DNA from 3 places in the Saccharopolyspora hordei genome. Region 1 is predicted to be linked to each of the others. Evidence: riboswitches for the same ligand, from Rfam matches in the RefSeq annotation. Region 1 holds a riboswitch; each other region holds the start of a gene.
The links. A riboswitch is a leader RNA that binds a small molecule or an ion and turns the genes downstream of it on or off. The one in region 1 is predicted to bind cobalamin.
Positions count from the first base shown of each region.

Region 2: linked by a shared signal. The riboswitch ahead of HNR68_RS14025 (ABC transporter substrate-binding protein) and the one ahead of metE (5-methyltetrahydropteroyltriglutamate--homocysteine S-methyltransferase) in region 1 are both predicted to bind cobalamin.
Region 3: linked by a shared signal. The riboswitch ahead of HNR68_RS10890 (Rossmann-like domain-containing protein) and the one ahead of metE (5-methyltetrahydropteroyltriglutamate--homocysteine S-methyltransferase) in region 1 are both predicted to bind cobalamin.

Region 1 is NZ_JACCFJ010000001.1:5,779,943-5,783,207, forward strand. Features, by position in the region: gene metE (5-methyltetrahydropteroyltriglutamate--homocysteine S-methyltransferase) at 1-1,771, opposite strand, end outside; cobalamin riboswitch at 1,893-2,109, opposite strand; gene HNR68_RS26420 (hypothetical protein) at 2,431-2,616, opposite strand; gene HNR68_RS26425 (DUF5753 domain-containing protein) at 2,857-3,265, shown strand, end outside.
Region 2 is NZ_JACCFJ010000001.1:3,009,673-3,012,937, reverse strand. Features, by position in the region: gene HNR68_RS14035 (enolase C-terminal domain-like protein) at 1-581, shown strand, start outside; gene lexA (transcriptional repressor LexA) at 597-1,250, opposite strand; cobalamin riboswitch at 1,361-1,532, shown strand; gene HNR68_RS14025 (ABC transporter substrate-binding protein) at 1,888-3,265, shown strand, end outside.
Region 3 is NZ_JACCFJ010000001.1:2,327,677-2,330,941, forward strand. Features, by position in the region: gene HNR68_RS10880 (DNA polymerase III subunit beta family protein) at 1-139, opposite strand, end outside; gene HNR68_RS10885 (GNAT family N-acetyltransferase) at 215-1,015, shown strand; cobalamin riboswitch at 1,096-1,267, shown strand; gene HNR68_RS10890 (Rossmann-like domain-containing protein) at 1,457-2,299, shown strand; gene HNR68_RS10895 (pyridoxal-phosphate dependent enzyme) at 2,296-3,265, shown strand, end outside.

The DNA.
Region 1 (3,265 bases):
CCTCGTCGCGGATGGCCATCGCGACCTGCGCGGCGGTGTCCGCCAGCGGCTGGTCGTCGCGGACGAACGACCAGGCCAGGATGGTGACCGGCCCGGTGAGCATGCCCTTGACCGGCTTCGCGGTGAGCTTCTGCGCGCAGGTCGCCCACTCCACCGTCATCGGTGCGGGCCGGAACACGTCGCCGTAGAGGATCGGCGGCCGCACGCACCGGGACCCGTAGGACTGCACCCAGCCGTTCGCGGTGCTGATGAACCCGTCCAGGTGCTCGGCGAAGTACTGCACCATGTCGTTGCGCTCCGGTTCGCCGTGCACCAGCACGTCGAGCCCGATCGCTTCCTGCAGCTCGACCACGCGCCGGATCTCGTCGCGCATCCGCTGGTGGTAGCTGGCCCGGTCGATGCGCCCGGCCCGGAACGCCGCGCGCGCCTTGCGGACGTCGCTGGTCTGCGGGAACGAACCGATCGTCGTGGTGGGCAGCGGCGGCAGCTTCAGGGACTTCTGCTGCGCCTCCCGCCGCTTCCGGTAGTCGCCGCGCTGCGAGTGCTCGGGTCGCAGCGAATCGAGCCGGGCGCGGACGCGGTTGTTGCGCACGCGCGCCGCCCCGGCCCGGTCGGCGATGGCGGCGCGGGCAGCGTCGAGCTCGTCGGCCACCGAGTCCCGGCCGTCCTTCAGCGCGCGCCCGAGCACGACGACCTCGCGGACCTTCTGCGCGGCGAAGGCCAGCCAGGACTTGATCTGCGGGTCGATGTCCTCGGTCTCGACGTCGTAGGGCACGTGCAGCAGCGAGCACGAGGTGCTCACGGCGACCTCTCCGGCCAGCCCCAGCAGCGTGGCCGCCGTGGTGAGCGCGCGGTCCAGGTCGGTGCGCCAGACGTTGCGCCCGTCCACGAGCCCGGCCACCAGCGTCTTGTCCCGCAGCCCCGGCACCCCGGACAGCGAATCCACAGCGGACGGCTCGGTCACCAGGTCCGCGCCGATCGCCTCCACCGGGGTGGCCGCCAGCACCCGCAGCGCCTCGCCGAAGTCGCCGAAGTACCCCGCCACCAGCAGTTCCGGCCGCGCGGACAACCCGCCCAGCTGCCGGTAGGCGTCGCCGAGCGCCTGCAGCTGCTCAGGCGTGCGGTCCGCGGCGAAGGCGGGCTCGTCGAGCTGCACCCACTCGGCCCCGGCGCGGTGCAGCTCGCGCAGCAGCTCGGCGTAGGCGTCGAGCAGTTCGGGCAGCTTGTCCAACGGGCGGAAGGGTTCCGGCGCGCCCGGCGCCGGTTTGGCCAGCAGCAGGAAGGTCAGCGGACCGACCAGCACCGGGCGCGTGGTCACCCCGGCCTCCAGCGCCTCGCGGTACTGCTCGACGGGCGTGCGGTCGGCCAGCGAGAACCGCGTGTCCGGGCCGATCTCCGGCACCAGGTAGTGGTAGTTGGTGTCGAACCACTTCGTCATCTCCAGCGGCGGCACCGCGGAAGCGCCGCGCGCCATCGCGAAGTAGGTGTCCAGCGGCCCGAGCCCCAGTTCGGCGTAGCGCGGCGGCACCGCGCCGAAGGTGACCGCGGTGTCGAGCACCTGGTCGTAGTAGGAGAACGTGTTGCCGGGCACCGAGTCCAGCCCGGCGTCGCGCAGCTGCCGCCAGGTGTCGATGCGCAACTCCCGGGCGGTTTCGCGCAGTTCCGCTTCGGTGGAGCGGTCGGCCCAGTAGCTCTCCAGCGCGCGCTTCAGCTCCCGCTTCGGCCCGATCCGGGGATATCCGAGCGCGGTCGATCCGATCTTGCCGGTCAAGTCCCTCACCTCGCGAGCTCGACATCAGGTGTGCCGAGGTCGTGCGGGCGCGGGCCAGCGGGCAGGCAGCAGCCGCTCGTCGGCCAGGTCCTCCCGCGAGACCTCGGACCGCGCCCACCGGTCGGCGGGCGCACCGGTGGCAGGTCTTCGGACTCGCGGGCGTTCTCCTGCTCGGAGGCTCCTACTGGCCGTCGCTTCCCAGGCCCTCCGGCCCAGTGCTCGATGACGGCGGTCGTTCCCGCTCACCGCTGCGGGGCAGTCCCGGATTCGCACCGGGTTCCCTCTTGCCTCGCCCACCCCCCGCAGGGGGCGGACGAACCACCAGCACGGCCAAGGCTATCGACCAGGACCCCGTTGGCAAGGCCCGTCCGACGTCCGGCCCCCGGCCACGGCCGGTGAAGTCGATCTACGCCGCGCTGAGATCCGCCCCACACCCGAACGGCCGAGATCACGTACAGCGGGGAAATCGAGAGGCCAATTGCGTTCTTCGACGGTGCCGCTGAGTTCGTCCGCCCGTTCTCACCCAGCGCCTCCAGCGCCACATCGCGCAATTCGTACCCAGCGTGGGGTGGTGGGCCGGGCGCGGGGAGGGGCGACGCCCGGCCCACCGGGGAGGTCCGGTGCCCGCGAGGTCGGGGGCAATCGGGCACCGGACCAGTTCAGGGGTCCGACCGGAGGCGGTGACGGCCGGTGGAGGCGGCTTCGCGTTGTCGCTCGGTCTCGACCTCCTCGATCAGCTGCCAGACGTTCAGCGCCCCATCACCAGCACCGCCGTGCTGCGCCCGCAGCGGGGGGATCAGCAGCATGCTCGCGATCAGCACGTTGACAAGCACCAGCGTGCTCACCTGAAGCCAGAACATCCCTGGTCACCCCTTGTTCGCTGAAGGTCGTGCTTGTGCAGGTCAGGTGTCGTGAGTGCGTAAACCGGCTCCAGCCGGTCTTTGCACTCACGACCACCGGGCGCTGATCCGCCGCCAGCAGTCCATGCAGGTGTCCTCGCGGATCCACTCCGACTCCGGCGCAAGCCGCTGCACCTGCCACGCCCCCCCGCAAAGTCGAAGATCAGAAAGATCGAGCTCGGGGACGTGCCGACCAAACGGGCCGAGCTCGACGCCTTGCTGCGGTTCTACGAGGCGTCGCAGGAGGACATCGACGAGATCAAAACCCTTGCGAAGGGCGCAAATCAGCGTGGCTGGTGGCAGGCCTGCCGCGGTGCAGTGCCGCGATGGTTCCGGCGTTACGTCGGTCTGGAATCAGCCGCAGTGGAGATCCGAACCTTCGAAACGGAGCTCATCCCAGGTCTGCTCCAAACGGAGTCCTACACAACCGCGATCATCGAGGCGCTGAACCCTGAACTCTCCGGCGAAGAACGCGACCGCCAAGTGAAGGTCCGAGCGGAGCGGCAAACGAGGCTCCTGCACGGTGGTCAAACTCGCCTGCTGGCAGTCGTGAGCGAGGGCGCGATCCGGCGCATGGTCGGCGGGCCGGAGGTCA
Region 2 (3,265 bases), 2.8 Mb from region 1:
ACGTCCTCGCCTACGCCGAAGACCCGTGCGGCGCCGAGGCCGGCTGCTCGGGTCGCGAGACGATGGCGGAGTTCCGCCGCGCGACGGGGCTGCGCACCGCCACCAACATGGTCGCCACGGACTGGCGGCAGCTGCACCACGCGGTGCGCGCCGACGCGGTGGACATCCCGCTGGCCGACCCGCACTTCTGGACGATGAGCGGGTCGGTGCGGGTGGCGCAGCTCTGCCACGACTGGGGCCTGACCTGGGGTTCGCACTCCAACAACCACTTCGACGTGTCGCTGGCGATGTTCACCCACGTCGCCGCGGCCGCGCCCGGCGAGATCACCGCGATCGACACGCACTGGATCTGGCAGGACGGCCAGCGCATCGCCCGGGAGCCGCTGCGCATCACCGACGGGCGCATCGAGGTGCCCGACCGCCCCGGCCTGGGCGTCGAGCTGGACCTCGACCGCGTCGAAGCGGCCCACCAGCTCCACCTGGAGCACGGCCTCGGGTCCCGCGACGACGCGGCGGCGATGCAGCACCTCGTCCCGGGCTGGACCTTCGACCCCAAGCGCCCGGCGCTGGACCGCGACTAGCGCGCCGACGGGACCTCAGACGCTGCGGAGGACCGAGACGACCACCCCGAGGACGACCGCGTCGTCACCGTCGATGACCTCGTAGGCCGGGTTGCGGGGTTCGAGCAGGACGTGACCGCCGCGGCGGCGGTAGACCTTCACCGTCGCCTCGTCGTCGATCATCGCGGCGACGATCTGCCCCGAGTGGGCCTCCTGCTGCTGGCGCACCACCACGATGTCGCCGTCGCAGATGGCCGCGTCGACCATCGAGTCACCGCGCACCCGCAGCCCGAACACGGTGCCCCGGCCGGTGAGCTCGCGGGGCAGGTCGATCACCTCGTCGAGGTGCTCGTCCGCGGTGATCGGGGTGCCGGCGGCGATGTCGCCGACCACGGGCACCGGCACCGAGTCGCCCTCGCGGACCGCCGACGGCTGGAGGAACGCGCGCACGTCGATGGGGCGGGACACCGACGGGCTGCGGCGCAGGAACCCCTTCTCCTCCAACGCGTTCAGGTGCTTCGACACCGACGAGGTCGAGCGCAGGCCCACCGCGTCGCCGATCTGCCGGGTGCTCGGCGAGTACCCGTGCCTGGTCACGAAGTCCTGGATGGCGGCCAGGATCCGCTGCTGGCGCAGCGGCAGGGACGAGGGGTCCAGGTGCTCGAAGGCGTCGAAGTCGTAGGCGGCCACCCTCCGGATGGTAGAGGTCGGCACCGCCGCCCGGCGCACTGGCCCGGCAGGGGTGCGCGTGATCTCCGTCCACCGCCCTTGACACCCGTCCCCGCCGGTGCCACCGTCGCCGCTGGAGTTCATGCGACGGTGCGCAGGAAGCCGGTGCGAATCCGGCACGGTCCCGCCACTGTGAGTGGGGAGCTGCCGCCACGTGCGCCACTGCCGCTGCCGCGGTGGGAAGGCAGGCGCGCAGCGACGATCCACGAGTCAGGAGACTGACGCCGTCGTGCCGATTCGCACGGGGTCGCGGAGCCCCGGAGGAGGTACGCGGAACATGCAGCGGCGCGCTGCTCACGATCTCGCCGTCCGGCACAGCTGGCACCACCCCACGCTGCCCACCACGTAGCACCAGCACGCCTTCCCCGCCGTGGGTCGTCCACTGCGGACGGACCGCGCCCGTGCCCGGCCGAGGCCCCAGTGCGCTCGGACCCGCTCGCCATCCGTGGAGAACTCCTGTGCCTCTCGTCCAGCCCACCCCGCCCCCGCTGCGCCCAGCCGTGCGGCGCGGCCGGGGAACGACCGTCCACCGTGTCCTGACCACGCGCGACCGCCGCGCCGCCGACCCGGACCAGGTGCGGCCCGAGGAGGGGGAGCGATGACCACCGTCACCCGGCGCACGCTGCTCAAGGGCGCCCTGGGCACGCTCACGGCCGCCTCGCTCACCGCCTGCGGTGGTGCCGCGAGCGGACCGGACGGGCGGTTGCGCGCGGCGTTCCCGATCGGCGGCGGGGAGGAGTCGCTCGACCCGCACACCAGCTCGCTGTTCGTCGACCAGGCCCGGGCGAAGGCGCTGTTCGACACGCTGGTCGGCTACGCCGACGACATGAGCGTCGTGCCGCGGCTGGCCGAGTGGTGGGAGCCGGACGCCACCGGGACGCGGTGGTCGATCCGCCTGCGCGAGGCCCGCTTCCACGACGGCCGCCCGGTCACCGCCGAGGACGTGCTCTACAGCTACCGCCGCATCGCCGACCCCGCCACGGCATCACCGGCGCGCAAGCAGTTCCTCGACGTGGACTTCGCGGCCAGCCGGGCCCGCTCGGCCACCGAGCTTGAACTCGTGCTGCGCGCCCCGAACTTCGAGTTCCCCTCGGCGTGGGGCGCCCCGGCCACCGAGATCGTCCCGGCCGGCACCACCGAGTTCACCGCCCCGGTCGGCTCCGGGCCGTTCCGGTTCGTCTCCTTCCAGCCGGGTCGGCCCGCCGTCTTCACCCGGTTCGACGGGCACTGGGCCGGGAGGCCGACGCTGGACGAGCTGGAGTTCGTGCCGATCAACGACGAGAGCGCGCGCGTCGCCGCGCTGCTGTCCGGCCAGGTGCACTACGTGCACGACATCAGCGCGCACTCCGCGGCGCTGGTGCAGGGCGACAGCCGGGCCGAGCTGCTCGCCGCGCCGCACGGCACCATGCAGGCCGTGGCGCTCAAGGTCGACCGGCCCCCGTTCCACGACCCGCGCCTGGTGCGGGCCGCGCTGTCCGGTGTGGACCGCGACGCGCTGGTCGCGGTCGCGCTGAACGGGCACGGGCAGGTCGGCAACGACCTGTTCGGCAAGGGCCTGGAGCACTACCCGCCGGACCTCCCGCAGCGCGAGCGCGACGTCGACCGCGCCCGGGCGCTGGTGCGCGAGGCCGGGGCCGAAGGGCTCGCGGTCGACCTGCTCACCAGCTCTGTCGACCCCTGCTTCGAATCGGCGGCGACGCTCATCGCCCAGCAGCTGTCCGAGATCGGGCTGCGGGTCGCCCCGCGGATCGGCCCGGCGGAGACGTACTTCTCCGACATCCGCACCCACGGCGTCGCCGCCCTCACCCGGACCGCGTCGCTGCCCGTCACGACGTTCCTGGCGGAACGGGTGCGCAGCGGTGCGGGCACTGCCAACTACACCGGCTACCGGTCGCCGGAGTTCGACGCGCTGTTCCACCGGGCGCTGAGCACAGTGGACGCTGCCGAGCGTGCCCGGCTGCTAGGGAACGCCCAGC
Region 3 (3,265 bases), 3.5 Mb from region 1:
GGGAGTAGTAGCGGTACCCGGTCGCCTCGTCGACGTGCGCGGGCGGCAGCACGCCGCAGTCGTCGTAGAACCGCAGCGCGCTCGGCGTCAACCCGGTCTGCCGCGCGAAGGAACCGATGCTCAGCGAGGTGTCGTCCATGGGCAGGATCCTGGACCTTCGAGCAGCTCGAAGGTCAAACGCCGCCGGCCGGGGTGCCTGGTGCACACTGGGCGGGTGCGCGCCGACCCGATCCCGCTCCCCGAGGACGTGGCGGTGGACTGCGCCGAGCGGTACGCCTGCCTGGCCGACCCGGTGCGGGTGCGGCTGCTGCACGCGGTGGCCGCCGGACCGGCCACCGTCGACGAGCTGGCCGAGCTTGTGGGCGTCAGCCAGGACACCTGCGCCCACCACGTCCGCACGCTGGCCGACAACGGGTTCGTCGAGGTGGATGCGGCCGTCGTGACCGGTACCGCTCGCCGCGCCGGGCTGCCGCACCCGGCGGAGACCGTCCTGGGGCTGCTGGCCGTTCCGGACCGTTCGGACGACGTGCCCGGTGACGTCGTGGTGCGCGCCCTGCGGGAGGAGGACTGGCCCGCGGTGCGCCGCACCTACGGTGAGGGCATCGCCACCGGCAACGCCACGTTCGAGACCGAGGTGCCGCCCCGCGAGGTCCTGGAGGCCACGTGGCTCGCGGACCACCGCTGGGTCGCCGAGGTCGACGGCGCGGTCGCCGGGTGGGCGGCCGCGACCCCGGTCTCGGCGCGCGAGTGCTACGCCGGTGTCGTCGAGACCTCGCTCTACGTCGGCGCGGACGTCCGCGGCCGGGGTGTGGGGAAGGCCCTGCTGCGCCGGCAGGTCGCGGCCGCCGACGCCGGTGGCCTGTGGACGCTGCAGACCTCGATCTTCCCGGAGAACCGGGCCAGCCTGCTGCTGCACCGCGCCGCGGGGTTCCGCGTGGTCGGCGTCCGCGAGCGCATCGGCCGGCACCACGGGGCGTGGCGGGACACCGTCCTGCTGGAGCGCCGCCGCCCCTGATCTGTCCGAAGTGGACCCCAGCGCGGGAGTGATCTGCGCCGGGATCACCTTGACACCCCGCCCGCGCGCTGGAACCGTCGATCAGGAGTCCACGCGACGGTGCGCAGGAAGCCGGTGAGAGTCCGGCACGGTCCCGCCACTGTGAACGGGGAGTCGCTCGTCACCCGCGCCACTGCCGCTCTGCGGTGGGAAGGCAGGCGAGCGGCGTCGATCCGTGAGTCAGGAGACTGACGCCGTCGTGCCGAACCGCACGGGGTCGCGGAGCCCCGGAGGAGGTCATCGACGTGCCGCAGCGCGTTCCACTGCAGCCCGGCGGCCCGACGCCGCCCAGCACTGCGCAGCGCTCCACACCCTGACGCCAGGGAACCAGGTCTGAGCCAACCAGCCCCTCGGTCGGTGCGGGTCCGCCGCGCCGACCGCTGACCCGTGTGGAGACCTCGCGTGCTTCCAGCCCCACTCCCCACGGCCCGGACCTCGCACTCGGCCCTGCGCGCAGTGGTCGAGCGGGTCCGCGCCACCGACCCGTCCCTGCCCGACGTGCGGGCCTCGGTCGTCTTCCTCACCGTCCAGGGTGCGCACCACGTCGGCCGGGGCTCCGGCTACGCCAACACCGTGCTCAGCGTGCGCATCGGCGGCGCGGTCGGCTCCTGCGCGGTGGAACCCGGCCAGGTCGATCCCGGTGCCGTGCACGACCTGGTCGGCCGCAGCGTCGCCGACCTGCTGGAGCACGAGGACCCGGCGGTCCGGGTCGCCGCGCTCGACGCCCACCTGGCCGACCGCGTCCCGCACGCCCAGCACCCGGCCGCCCGGACGGTGCGGATCCCGGCCGGGACCTCGCTGGAGAAGTCGATGGCCCGCGCCCGCGCCGTCGCCGAGCTCGTCCCGGTCGCCGACGGCGGCACCGTCGCGGTGATCGGCGTGGTGAACTCGCTGCTCGCCGCCCTGCGCGAGCGCGGCGCCCACCCCGTCCCGTGCGACCTCAAGGGCGGGCGCACCGAGTGGGGCGAGGAGGTGCTGCGCGACCACCGGGCCGCGATCGCCGGTGCCCAGGCGGTGCTGGCGTCCGGCATGGTGCTCGGCAACGGCACGTTCGACGAGATCGCCGCGCTGTGCGCCGAGCGCGGGCTGCCGCTGGTGCTGTTCGCGCAGACCGGTGCCGCCGTGCTCCGGGAGATGCTCGGCGCGCAGGTCCACGCGCTGTCCGCCGAGCCCTACCCGTTCTTCTGGCTGAGCGGGGAGAGCACGGACATCCACCACTACAGCGCGGCGGGTGAGCTGCCGTGACCGCCACCGACCTCAGCGGCGGCCCGAAGTGCCGCTCGGTGCTGGACCTCATCGGCGGCACCCCGGTGCTGCGCATCGACACCCCGCTCCCCGGCGAGCACCCCGGTTTCTGGGCGAAGCTCGAGGGTTTCACCCCCGGCGGCATGAAGGCGCGGGCCGCGCTGTCGATGGTCCAGGGCGCCCGCAGCCGCGGTGAGCTGCAGCCCGGCGGCACGATCGTGGAGTCGACCAGCGGGACGCTCGGCATCGGCCTGGCCTGCGTCGGCGCGGCGCTGGGCCACCCGGTGGTCGTCGTGGCCGACCGCGAGCTGGACGACATGACGCGGGCGATGCTGCGCGCCCACGGCGCGCGGGTCGAGCTCGTCACGGAGCCGCACCCGGTCGGCGGCTGGCAGCGGGCCCGCAAGGAGCGGGTGACCGAGCTGCTCGCGCAGATCCCCGGTGCGTACTGGCCGGACCAGTACGGCAACCCGGACAACCCGGCCGGCTACTCGTCCCTGGGCCGCGAGCTGACCCGCCAGTTCGACCACCTCGACGCGGTGGTGTGCAGCGTCGGCACCGGCGGGCACAGCGCCGGCATCGCCCCGGTGGTGCGGGAGCGCTGGCCGGACGTCAAGGTCGTGGGCGTCGACTCGGTCGGCTCCACGGTGTTCGGCCAGCCCGCCGGGCACCGGCTGATGCGCGGCCTGGGCAGCAGCATCCACCCGGGCAACGTCGCCTACAACGTCTTCGACGAGGTGCACTGGATCGGCCCGGCCGAAGCGGCGGACGCGTGCCGCCGGCTGGCCGCCGGGGCGTTCGTGACCGGCGGCTGGAGCACCGGGGCGGTCGCGCTCGTCGCCGCGTGGACCGCGGCGGAACTGGGCTCCGACGCGGTGTGCGGGGTGTTCCCGGACGGGCCGCAGCGGTACTGGCAGACGATCTTCGACGACGACTACCTCGCCGAGCACGGGCTGGTGCCGCAGG